Regions from separate parts of the Citrobacter rodentium NBRC 105723 genome, predicted to be linked through region 2. Evidence: predicted binding sites of a transcription regulator. Region 2 holds the regulator's gene; each other region holds the start of a gene.
The links. Region 2 encodes LexA, which represses DNA repair genes until DNA is damaged. Its sites were predicted from a motif close to TNCTGTATGTACATACAGNA; they were not measured.

Region 1 (4,337 bases), 260 kb from region 2:
CGAATCACTACCGTACCGGCATCGCTGAACATATTAAGCAGGCGATTGTTGAGCAGGAGCGACTGGGCCTCGACGTGCTGGTTCACGGTGAGGCTGAACGTAACGACATGGTGGAATACTTTGGCGAGCATCTGGACGGCTTTGTCTTTACCCAGAACGGCTGGGTGCAGAGCTACGGTTCGCGCTGCGTTAAGCCGCCGGTGGTGACTGGCGACGTCAGCCGCCCTGAACCCATCACCGTCGAATGGGCGAAGTACGCGCAGTCGCTGACCGACAAGCCGGTAAAAGGGATGTTGACCGGTCCGGTAACGATTCTCTGCTGGTCGTTCCCGCGTGAAGACGTGAGCCGTGAAACCATCGCGAAGCAAATCGCGCTGGCGCTACGTGATGAAGTAGCGGATCTGGAAGCCGCCGGGATTGGCATTATTCAGATTGACGAACCGGCGCTGCGTGAAGGGTTGCCGCTGCGTCGCAGCGAATGGGACGCCTATCTGACATGGAGCGTGGAGGCGTTTCGCCTCAACGCCGCGGTGGCGAAGGATGAAACGCAGATCCATACCCACATGTGCTACTGCGAGTTTAATGACATCATGGAGTCCATCGCCGCGCTGGATGCGGATGTGATTACCATTGAAACTTCACGTTCCGATATGGAATTGCTGGAGTCGTTTGAGGAGTTTGATTATCCGAACGAGATCGGGCCGGGCGTCTACGATATTCACTCGCCGAATGTGCCGAGCGTGGAGTGGATTGAAGGGCTGCTGCGAAAAGCGGCGCAGCGTATTCCGGCTCAGCGCCTGTGGGTTAACCCGGACTGCGGCCTGAAAACCCGCGGCTGGCCGGAAACCCGCGCGGCGCTGGCGAATATGGTGCAGGCCGCGCAGAATCTGCGTCAGGGGTAATTTCTGTAGGCCGGGTAAGGCGACGCCGCCGCCCGGCGATTTACCTGGCGGTAGTCCATCTTACCCGGCCCGCGATTATCTCTTACCACCGTACTGCGCAAACCACGCCAGCATTCTCTGCCAGCCATCTTTGGCTGACTCTTCATGGTAGCTCGGGCGATAGTCGGCATTAAAGGCATGACCAGCCTCAGGGTAAACCACAATCTCCGCGTTGGCGTTAGCGGCGCGTAGCGCCTGACGCATCGTTTCGACGGTATCCTGCGGAATGCTGTTATCCTGCCCGCCATAAAGCCCTAACACCGGGGCGTTGAGATCGGTGGCGATATCGACAGGATGTTTCGGTGAATTCAACGACTTATCGCCGACCAGTTTTCCGTACCATGCGACGGCGGCTTTCAGCTGCGGGTTATGCGCCGCGTACAGCCAGGTAATACGTCCGCCCCAGCAAAAGCCAGTCATCATCAGTTGATGAGCATCGCCGCCGTTGCGGGACGCCCAGCTGGCGACGTGGTCCAGGTCGGCCAGCACCTGGGAATCGGGCACTTTGGCTACCAGGCCATTGATAAGCGTAGGGATATCGGCGAAATCATTCGGATCGCCTTCGCGGAAATAGAGCTCAGGCGCGATCGCCAGGTATCCCTCCAGCGCCAGACGGCGGCACAGGTCGCGGATATGTTCATGCACGCCAAAAATTTCCTGCACTACAATGACCACAGGCAGCGGCGTATCGCTTGTTTTCGGACGTGCGTGGTAAGCCGGCATCTCCTCACCCTGTGAGGGAATGGTCGTGAAGCCCGCAAGAATGGCATCGTCCGGGGTGTGAACCGTTGTCGAGGCAAGGGGAGAGGCAGCAGGTGCAAAGCCGGTTTGTTGTGATGTTGTCATGGTATTCTCCGTACCCTCAGATAATTAGCGCAGTGTTAACTATAGACAGCCTTTAACAAACCCACACTGCCTGATTCGGTTCAATTTTTGTGCAATGAAAGATGAAATCAGTGCATTAATGTGAGGGTTATCACTTTTATTGCGTAATGTTATGCAAGTGGTTTATCTCAAAGTGATAGGTATCACAAAAAGGGGCTGTATCCTTCGGTAAAGTATCTTTTTGCTTCTTCTGACCCAAATCGAATCACAGAGGAGTTTCTTATGTCCGGATCGGATGTTTTTCATCTCGGCCTCACCAAAAACGATTTACAAGGGGCTACGCTTGCCATCGTCCCTGGCGATCCTGAGCGTGTGGAAAAAATCGCCGCGCTGATGGATAAGCCGGTTAAGTTGGCATCGCATCGCGAATTTACCACCTGGCGCGCAGAACTGGACGGCAAGCCCGTGATCGTCTGCTCGACCGGCATTGGCGGCCCGTCGACGTCGATTGCCGTAGAGGAGCTGGCGCAGCTTGGTATCCGCACTTTCCTGCGTATTGGCACGACCGGTGCGATTCAGCCGCACATTAACGTTGGCGATGTTCTGGTGACCACGGCGTCCGTGCGTCTCGACGGCGCAAGCCTGCACTTCGCGCCAATGGAGTTCCCGGCGGTGGCGGATTTTGAATGTACCACCGCGCTGGTTGACGCGGCGAAATCGGTCGGCGCGACCACGCACGTGGGCGTCACCGCCTCTTCCGATACCTTCTATCCGGGCCAGGAGCGTTACGACACCTATTCCGGGCGCGTGGTCAGCCGCTTTAAGGGCTCTATGGAAGAGTGGCAGGCAATGGGCGTGATGAACTATGAAATGGAGTCCGCCACGCTGCTGACCATGTGCGCCAGCCAGGGCCTGCGTGCGGGAATGGTGGCAGGCGTCATCGTCAACCGCACTCAGCAAGAGATCCCGAATGCTGAGACCATGAAGCAAACCGAAAGCCACGCGGTGAAAATCGTGGTGGAAGCGGCTCGCCGTCTGATCTAATCCTCATGATTTCCGTATAAGGCCGACGCGTTCGGCCTTTTTATTTTGCGTAACGCCTCGCAGGAATTTCCTTTTAAACTGGACGTTTATACAGCACAATCCTATTTTGTGCAGGTGAGCGGCAGCGGCAGGAGGCATTTTGGACATCTCAATCGTAATTTACGCGGTGATAGCGCTGGTGGGCATTGCGCTTGGCTGGTTGATCGCCAGCTATCAGCACGCGCAGCAAAAAGCCGATCAGCTTGCCGAACGTGAAGATATGGTGGCGGCGTTAAGCGCGGCGAAACAGGAGCTTGCGCAAAGCGAGCACTGGCGCGATGAGTGCGAACTGCTGAATAACGAACTTCGCAGCCTGCGCAGCATTAACACCTCTCTGGAGGCGGATCTGCGTGAAGTCACCACGCGGATGGAAGCCGCGCAGCAACATGCGGAAGACAAAATTCGTCAGATGATCAACAGCGAGCAGCGTCTCAGCGAACAGTTTGAGAATCTGGCTAACCGTATTTTTGAACAGAGCAATCGCCGGGTCGATGAGCAAAACCGGCAAAGTCTTAACAGCCTGCTGACGCCGCTGCGTGAACAGCTGGACGGTTTTCGCCGCCAGGTGCAGGACAGCTTTGGTCAGGAGGCGCGCGAGCGGCACACGCTGGCGCATGAGATCCGCAATCTGCAACAGCTGAACGCGCAAATGGCGCAGGAGGCAATCAACCTGACGCGGGCCCTGAAAGGCGATAATAAAACCCAGGGCAACTGGGGCGAGGTGGTGCTTACCCGCGTGCTGGAGGCGTCCGGGCTGCGCGAAGGCTATGAGTACGAAACGCAGGTCAGCATCGAAAATGATGCCCGTTCGCGGATGCAGCCTGACGTGATTGTGCGTTTACCGCAGGGTAAAGATGTGGTGATCGACGCTAAAATGACGCTGGTGGCCTACGAGCGCTATTTTAACGCCGATGATGAGTACACCCGCGAAAGCGCGCTTCAGGAGCATATTGCCTCCGTGCGTAATCATATTCGTCTGTTGGGACGAAAAGATTACCAGCAGCTTCCGGGGCTGCGAACGCTGGATTACGTGCTGATGTTTATCCCCGTAGAACCGGCGTTTTTACTGGCGCTGGACAGGCAGCCCGAACTGATTACCGAGGCGCTGAGAAATAATATTATGCTGGTCAGCCCCACGACGCTGCTGGTGGCTTTACGTACCATCGCTAATCTGTGGCGCTACGAGCATCAAAGCCGTAACGCACAGCAGATTGCCGATCGGGCCAGTAAACTTTACGACAAGATGCGGCTGTTTGTGGATGACATGTCGGCGATTGGGCAAAGCCTGGAGAAAGCCCAGGATAACTACTGCCAGGCCATGAAAAAGCTCGCTTCGGGGCGCGGCAATGTACTGGCCCAGGCGGAAGCCTTTCGCGGATTAGGGGTAGAAATTAAACGCGAGATTAATCCGGAACTGGCGGAACAGGCCACCTCGCAGGATGAGGAGTACCGTTTGCGGGCCGTTCCCGAAGAGCATGAAAAGACACT
Region 2 (4,337 bases):
TTCGCCGCCCCGGCGTTGTTAATGCGCACCATCAGCTCTTCGGCGATGCCGTTGACGGTCGGCGTCAGCCAGGCCGGACGTACCGCCTCGATAGGATCGATCGACTCGCGCCAGTCCGGCACGTGATGGTTCAGCCAGGTCATCAGCGGCATCGGCTCGCCGAAGTTCACGTAGCCCTGACCGAGGTTACGCAGTTTGCTCAGGCCGCGCAGCATCTGCGGCAGGCTCTCTTTCTCTTTGGTCGCGCCGCGCAGCTCTTTGGCGTAAGTGCCCACTTCCATCACATGCTCATAGCCGATGTAAATCGGCACTAACGTAATCGGACGGGTGCCGCCGCGCAGCATCGCCTGGATAGTCATCGACAGGGTGCCGGTTTTTGGATCCAGTAAACGTCCGGTACGTGAGCGGCCGCCTTCGACAAAGTACTCGACCGAATAGCCGCGGCTGAACAGCTCGCCCAGATACTCGCGGAACACCGTGGAGTAGAGCTTATTGCCCTTAAAGGTACGACGGATAAAGAACGCGCCGAGACGACGGAAAATCGGTCCGGCAGGCCAGAAGTTGAGGTTGATGCCGGCAGCGATATGCGGCGGCACCAGCCCCTGATGATAGAGCACGTATGAAAGCAGCAGATAGTCCATATGGCTGCGGTGGCAGGGCACATAGACAATTTCGTGCCCGTCATGCGCCAGCTGGCGGACGCGCTCGGCGTTATGGACGTTAATCCCCTGATAGAGCCGGTTCCAGGTAAAGCCAAGAATGCGATCGGTCAGGCGAATCATCTCGTAAGAGAAGTTAGCGGCAATCTCTTCCATCAGCGCGATTGCGTTCTGCTGCGCTTTTTCATGGGAGATTTTCTTGCTGCGCGCTTCGTCTTCTACCGCGCGGGCGATCGCTTTCGAGGCCAGCAGCTTGTTAAACAGATCCTGACGCGCAGGCAGGCGCGGGCCGACAGCCGCCAGACGCTGGCGGGCGAAGTGCATACGCGCCACGCGCGCCAGTTTTTGCGCGATGATTTTGTCGGTGCCGTGTTCGTCGGCCATCCGGCGCAGCGAAACGGAGGGTGAGAAGCGCACAAAGCTGTCGCGTCCCAGCCAGGAAACGGCAAAGAACTTCTGAATGCCGTTGAGCATACGTAATGGCGGGTTAACTTCGCCTTTTTCACGCCCCGGCGAGCGGCCAAACATCACCGATACCGGCACCATCTGCACATCCAGTTGTGGATTGCTGCGATGCAGATCGAGATAGTTATGGAACAGCTTGATGGACTCTTCTTTCGGCGTGTAATAGGTAAAGACACGCGGTCCGCCATGAATAAAGACATAGCGCGGCAGCAGCGAGCCGTCGATCTCCAGCGGTTCTAACGGATCGGGAAGATCGTGCGCCAGACACTGGGCGCGCAAAGTCAGTAAGTCCGCTTTGGAGTTGTACGGCAAAACGTACATAATTGGACGAGAGGTATCGAGTCCCAACTCCGGGGCAGGATCTGCCGGAATAGACTTGCTTTTTACCAGTACGCTTAGTGGTAAATTCAGTAACTTGTAGTAAATTCGTGGCCAGCCGGACATAAACGATGTAAAGCCTCTGGTTAATAATGCAAATGCGCTGCAAGGATAACAGAAAGTCATGTGAAATTCTGGTGTATCCGGTCATACTTCGCGCCGGGTCGCCTGCGCTCAATACCGCTGAGCTAAACAGACATTGTCATTGACGCCAATAATGCGAAAAGGTTCTTTTAATGGCTAATAATACCACTGGATTTACCCGAATTATCAAAGCAGCAGGTTATTCCTGGAAGGGGTTTCGCGCCGCGTGGATTAACGAGGCGGCGTTCCGCCAGGAGAGCGTCGCCGTTCTGCTGGCCGTGGCGGTTGCCTGCTGGCTGGACGTGGATGCGATTACGCGCGTTCTGCTGATTGGCTCGGTCATGCTGGTGATGATAGTTGAAATCCTTAACAGCGCCATTGAAGCGGTGGTGGACCGTATCGGTTCCGAGTATCACGAGCTGTCGGGACGGGCGAAAGATATGGGGTCGGCTGCGGTGCTGCTCTCTATCATTATCGCTTTGATCACCTGGGGCATCCTGCTGTGGGCGCATTTTGGTTAAGCTTTTTACGACCAGGGTTCCATAACCGTATAAAACTCGCGAGCATGATGCAGTTTGTGGTTCCAAAATCGCCTTTTGCTGTATATACTCACAGCATAACTGTATATACACCCAGGGGGCGGAATGAAAGCGTTAACGGCCAGGCAGCAAGAGGTGTTTGATCTTATTCGGGATCACATCAGCCAGACAGGTATGCCGCCAACGCGTGCGGAAATCGCGCAGCGTTTGGGGTTCCGTTCCCCGAACGCCGCTGAAGAGCATCTGAAAGCGCTGGCGCGCAAAGGTGTTATTGAGATTGTCTCCGGCGCATCTCGCGGCATTCGCTTGCTGCACGAAGAAGAAGACGGACTGCCGCTGGTCGGGCGCGTTGCCGCGGGCGAACCGCTGCTGGCCCAGCAGCATATTGAAGGCCATTACCAGGTCGATCCGTCACTGTTTAAGCCGAATGCCGATTTCCTGCTGCGCGTCAGCGGTATGTCGATGAAAGACATCGGCATTATGGATGGCGATCTGCTGGCGGTACACAAAACTCAGGATGTGCGTAACGGTCAGGTCGTCGTGGCGCGCATTGATGATGAAGTGACGGTAAAACGACTGAAGAAGCAGGGCAATAAAGTCGAACTTCTGCCGGAAAACAGCGAATTCAAACCGATCGTCGTGGACCTGCGTGAGCAGAGCTTCACTATCGAAGGACTGGCCGTTGGCGTGATCCGCAACGGCGAGTGGCTGTAGTACCTTCGTACTTTATTACCTTCACTCCGGCTGCGGCGTCAGCGCCGCCGCCGTCCGGTAACAGGCCCGCCAGCGCTACGCCTATCGGGCCTGTAAAATTTTTCAAAATGCGATAACGGCTTCTCAGGCTTCTTTTTATGCCTTTTTTTACTTCTGCTGATAAAGCGCTCTGGCGTCTTGCCTTACCCATGATTTTCTCCAATATCACCGTTCCCCTGCTGGGACTGGTCGACACCGCGGTGATCGGCCATCTCGACAGCCCCGTTTATCTCGGCGGCGTGGCGGTGGGGGCGACGGCGACCAGTTTTCTGTTCATGATGCTGCTTTTTTTGCGTATGAGCACCACGGGGCTGACGGCGCAGGCGTTTGGCGCGAAGAACCCGCAGGCGCTGGCGCGAGCGCTGGTACAGCCGCTGCTGTTGGCGCTGGGCGCAGGCGCGTTAATCGCGCTTTGCCGTACTCCGCTTATCGATCTCGCGCTGCATATCGTCGGCGGCAGCGAAGCCGTACTGACCCAGGCAAGGCGTTTTCTGGAGATTCGCTGGCTGAGCGCGCCCGCCTCGCTGGCGAATCTGGTTCTGCTGGGCTGGCTGTTGGGCGTTCAGTACGCGCGCGCGCCGGTGATCCTGCTGGTAGTCGGTAATATCATCAACATTGCGCTCGACCTGTGGCTGGTGATGGGACTGCATATGAACGTGCAGGGCGCGGCGCTGGCAACGATGATCGCCGAGTACGCCACGCTGCTGATTGGTCTGCTGATGGTGCGCAAGGTGCTGCGTCTGCGCGGCGTGTCGTCTGCGATGCTGAAACAGTCCTGGCGCGGCAACTTTCGCCGTCTGCTGGCGCTCAATCGCGACATTATGCTGCGCTCATTGCTGCTGCAACTCTGCTTTGGCACCATCACCGTCCTCGGCGCCCGCTCAGGTAGCGATATTGTCGCCGTTAATGCGGTGCTGATGACGCTGCTGACCTTCACCGCTTATGCTCTTGACGGCTTTGCCTACGCGGTGGAAGCGCATTCCGGCCAGGCGTATGGCGCGCGCGACGGTAGCCAGCTGCTGGCGGTATGGCGGGCCGCCTGTCGTCAGGCGGGCATTGTGGCGCTGCTGTTCTCGTTGACGTATCTGCTGGCGGGCGAACCGATCGTTGCGCTGCTGACCTCGTTGCCGCAGTTACAACAGCTTGCCGACCATTATCTGTACTGGCAGGTGATTCTGCCGCTGGTTGGCGTCTGGTGCTATCTGCTGGATGGTATGTTTATCGGCGCAACGCGGGCGGCGGAAATGCGCAACAGCATGGCGGTAGCGGCAGCCGGGTTCGCCTTAACGCTGCTGGCGTTGCCGGTGCTGGGAAATCACGGTTTATGGCTGGCGCTGGCGGTTTTTCTGGCGCTGCGTGGCCTCTCTCTGGCGTGGATATGGCGGCGACACTGGCGAAACGGCAGCTGGTTTTCGGCAGCGTGACGGTTAAATATTCTGAATAGTCAGTCGCACTCAGA
Region 3 (4,337 bases), 2.6 Mb from region 2:
ATCTGGTGAAGAAGCACCGCGAGGGGGAATTAATCACCCGCTACGTGGAGGCCAGCGCTGCCCAGGAGGCCGTGGAGATGTTACTTACTCTTGAAAATGAACCTGTGCGGGTGAATGTCTGGATTGAAGAGCACCTGAACCCGGCGCTGTTTAACCGGCTGAAGCAGACGATACGCGCCAGACGTAAACGGCATTTTAACGCTGAACATCAGCATACGCGCAAGAAATCAATCGATCTGGAGTTTCTGGTCTGGCAACGTCTGGCGGGCCTGGCGCAACGGCGTGGCAAAACGCTGTCGGAAACCATCGTGCAGCTTATCGAAGACGCCGAGAATAAAGAGAAGTATGCCACTAAGATGTCTTCACTCAAGCAGGACCTGCAGGCCTTGCTGGGAAAGGAGTGAACGTTTTTGTTCTTACGCCATGAGTGACGGACGGAAGCCATAAAAAAACCCCGCAGCGCGGGGTTTTTTATCAGACGGAAACTTAAGCCTGCGGCTGAGTTACAACGTCTTTAACGCCTTTAACTTCGATCTCTACGCGACGATCCGGGGCCAGGCAGTCGATCAGTGCAGCGCGAGCTTTCACGTTGTCACAGGTGCTGCCGGTAACCGGGTTGGATTCGCCCATACCACGTGCGGAGATCTTGTCAGCCGGGATACCTTTAGAGATCAGGTAATCAACAACGGACTGAGCACGTTTTTCGGACAGACCCTGGTTGTAAGTGTCAGAACCGATACGGTCAGTGAAGCCCAGAACCACGACGGAACCGTCTTTCGGATCCAGGTTGCTCAGCTGGCTGTACATCTGATCCAGCGCCTGCTGGCCTTCTGGCTTCAGGGTTGCTTTGTTGAAGTTGAACAGAACGTCAGACTTCAGAGTGAAGTGCTTGGTCTGTACTTCCGGAGCCGGTGCCGGAGCCGGAGCGATCGGCGCAGCTTCTTCCTGCTGACCGAAACGGTAAGAAACACCTACGCTCAGCAGGCCGTTGTCCGGACGCGTACCGATGGTGTTAGCGTCACCGATGTTGTTGGTCCACTGGTATTCCAGACGGGTAGCGATGTCACGGGTCATAGCCCACTCGATACCACCTGCGAATACCGGAGAAACGCCGGTGTCGTGGTCTTTAGTGGAGGCACCAGTCAGGTTATTGTGAGACTTGGTGTCCGCACGCCATACCATACCACCCAGACGAGTGTAGATGTCCAGATCGTCAGTGATTGGGTAACCCAGTTTAGCGGTCAGCTGAACGCCCTGAGCTTTGTAAGCGCCGTTTTCTACGCTGCCTTTGTACGGCATACGACCTAACCAGTCGTAACCCATTTCAAAGCCAACGTACGGGTTAACCTGATAACCACCAAAGGCGCCGGCACCCAGTTGGTTTTCGTGGGTCGGGCCATTGTTGTCGATGAAACCGGTGTCGTGGTACTGAGACCAGCCCAGTTTAGCACCAGTGTACCAGGTGTTATCTTTCGGAGCGGCCTGCGCTACGGTAGCGAAACCAGCCAGTGCCACTGCAATCGCGATAGCTGTCTTTTTCATTTTTTGCGCCTCGTTATCATCCAAAATACGCCATGAATATCTCCAACGAGATAACACGGTTAAATCCTTCACCGGGGGCCATGCTCAATAGTTACTCTACCGATATCTGCGGCTTATGCCGAGCACCCCTGGCGATGTAAAGTCTACAACGTAGTTGAAAAGTTACAAGTGTGAACCCTGTCAGGCATATGAAAAAAAAGTGCTTGTATACAAATTATTTAACAATTGACGCAGAGTAACGGGCAGCTAAAATTCGCGGAAACCGCTTCCGACAAGCGTTCCCGCAAAAAAAAACGTTAAGCGTCAAAGCCGACAGGCGAAGCGAAAAAAAATTCCAGGATAAATCCTAATTTTCTTCAGTGATACAAATTTGAATGAATTTTTAACCCGGTTTGCTGTCTCGTGGCATGAGCATGTGCGCTAACCGGCCGCATGATAAAGCCCATCGCATTACCCTCATCGGCGGCTTTTACCAGTTCGGCGTGTTCTTCTTCCGTTAACTCCTCAGCCAGCCAGCCGATCACCACGCTGTAGTTGCCGGTGCGCAGCGCCCGTACCATCGACTCCAGCGTATGGCAGGGCGAAAGCTGATTAATTTGCATCACTTTAGCGAGCGGCAGCCCGGCGGACTGCACCCATTCGCGGCTCAGTTTTTGTTGCGGCGTCAGCCACAGCTGCCAGCGCGATTGCTGGCCAAGCTGCTGGAGAAGGGGTAACAGCAGTAACTGCGTCATCATGGGCTGGTCCTCGCGATAGACCACTTCGCTAATCAGCCCGGCAGAGGCTTTCTCAGATGAGACGCGCGCCATTTTGTTCGCTGTTGAGGTGAATGACGAAGAACGATTTGCGTAGCCTGAAGTGTACATAATCAATCCAGCCCTGTGAGTTACTGTATGGATGTACAGTAACCCTGATGCCGTAAAAGATCAACTTTATTTTCGGAAACCGTCTCGCAATTTTTATTCGTTGTTACGGTAAAAACGAAATACAACTTGCCCCCTGATAATAAGTTGCCTATTTTCGTCATTAGCGGATCCGTTATGACAAATCATTTATTTACTTTATGATTTAAAAGGGAATTTTATGAAAGTTCACTCCTATGACAGGATCTATAAATCGCAAGAATACTTATCTTCGCTGGGTAATATTCAGTACCGTTCGCTGTTCGGCAGTTACAGTCTGACTATCCAGGATACCGTCTTTGCAATGGTTGCTGACGGCGAGCTTTATCTGCGCGCCTGCGAGCAGAGCGTACAGTATTGTGTGAAACACTCCCCTGTCTGGCTGACCTTTATGAAACGCGGGCGTCCCGTTATGCTCAATTACTATCAGGTGGATGAAAGTCTCTGGCGCGATCAGCAACAGCTGATCCGTTTATCGAAATTTTCCCTTGATGCGGCATTGCAAGAGAAACTCAGGCGCGGCGCTCAGCGTCGGTTAAAGGATCTGCCCAATATGACCTTTCATCTGGAGAGTTTACTTAATGAGGTGGGGATTAATGACGTCAGCACGTTACGCATCCTGGGGGCAAAAATGTGCTGGCTGCGTCTGAAGCAGCTCAATAAATCGATAACCGACAAAATTCTTTATATTCTCGAAGGGGCGATTTATGGCGTTCATGAAGCGGCGCTCCCGGCGACGCGCCGCCGGGAGCTTGCTGAGTGGGTTAAATCGCTGGCGCAGGAGCCGATGTATCCGCTGAAGATTGAGTGATCTGCCGCTGCAGGCGACCAATCTCGGGAAGCAGCGCGATGAGCAAACCGACCTGCTGAATTACCAGGGGCTCTTTGCTGTCCAGGCGTGGTTCAAGGTGCTGTATGCGCAGCTTTAGTTCAGCTAATGCCTGCTGTACCCGCGCTTCGTCTGCGGGAAGATGATGCAAGGCGTCATCGACATAGCAGACGGCGTCATCCAGTAATGTCAGCACCTCGGGGTTTGTGAGCTGTTCACGATGCGCCCCAAGCGCGGAAATATAGCTGGTAAACGTATGGTTGAGGCAGAGTAAGCGGAACGCTGCCTCTCGCGTCTGCGCAGTGACGTCCGGTTCGCTGGACATATTTGAGACGACCGACGCCAGTTCAGCATCGCGATTATGGGCGTCACGGCGCGCAATACGGTATGCCAGCCGGTTATCGCGTCCCTGGTGGTATTGCTCAAGGATGGCGTCCAGGTAACGACAGTTAGCATCAGTCGCGCGTTTCAGCACCCGTGGCAGGTTACGAAAACGCCAGTCCGGCCAGATGAAACTGACCGCCGCCCAGGCGATAGCGCAGCCGATCAGCGTATCAATCACCCGCGGCAGAGCAACCTCGAAACCTTCGCCGAGCAGGTTAAAGCACAGCAGCACCAGCAGGGTGATAAACATGGTGGCGTGGGCGTACTGCACGTTACGGAAAGCAAAAAAGAGCACGCCGGTAATCACCAGCAAAATAAGCTGACCTTCCAGCGAAGGGACGAACCACAGAATCGGCAACCCAATGGCTACCCCGACAAGCGTGCCAACGATCCTCAGCGCCAGACGGCGGCGCGTGGCGTTGTAGTTGGGCTGACAGACGAACAGGCTGGTCAGCAGGATCCAGTAACCGTGGTGCATGCCGGTAATCTGAATAATGGCGTAGCCGACGCACAGCACCAGCGACATCCGCACCGCATGGCGGAAAAGGGCCGATTCCGGGGTGAAATTACGGCTCAGCCGCAGCCAGATATCGCTCATTCCGTGAGGACTGTCGTCTGCAAGCTGGTTTTCAGACTCGCTGCGCGGCATCGCCTGCGCCTGCTCGGATTCAATGGTCGCC

Region 1: rmuC (DNA recombination protein RmuC) is a predicted target of LexA. The motif match lies at 2,887-2,906, and genes of this name have one in related genera.
Region 3: sulA (SOS-induced cell division inhibitor SulA) is a predicted target of LexA. The motif match lies at 2,430-2,449, and genes of this name have one in related genera.

Annotation. Positions count from the first base shown of each region.
Region 1 is NZ_CP082833.1:1,454,162-1,458,498, forward strand. Features, by position in the region: gene metE (5-methyltetrahydropteroyltriglutamate--homocysteine S-methyltransferase) at 1-902, shown strand, start outside; gene K7R23_RS06860 (dienelactone hydrolase family protein) at 978-1,787, opposite strand; gene udp (uridine phosphorylase) at 2,049-2,810, shown strand; gene rmuC (DNA recombination protein RmuC) at 2,950-4,337, shown strand, end outside.
Region 2 is NZ_CP082833.1:1,718,056-1,722,392, forward strand. Features, by position in the region: gene plsB (glycerol-3-phosphate 1-O-acyltransferase PlsB) at 1-1,568, opposite strand, end outside; gene K7R23_RS08045 (diacylglycerol kinase) at 1,739-2,107, shown strand; gene lexA (transcriptional repressor LexA) at 2,231-2,839, shown strand; gene dinF (MATE family efflux transporter DinF) at 2,977-4,302, shown strand.
Region 3 is NZ_CP082833.1:4,462,080-4,466,416, reverse strand. Features, by position in the region: gene matP (macrodomain Ter protein MatP) at 1-404, shown strand, start outside; gene ompA (porin OmpA) at 487-1,542, opposite strand; gene sulA (SOS-induced cell division inhibitor SulA) at 1,899-2,408, opposite strand; gene K7R23_RS21315 (TfoX/Sxy family DNA transformation protein) at 2,626-3,255, shown strand; gene yccS (YccS family putative transporter) at 3,209-4,337, opposite strand, start outside.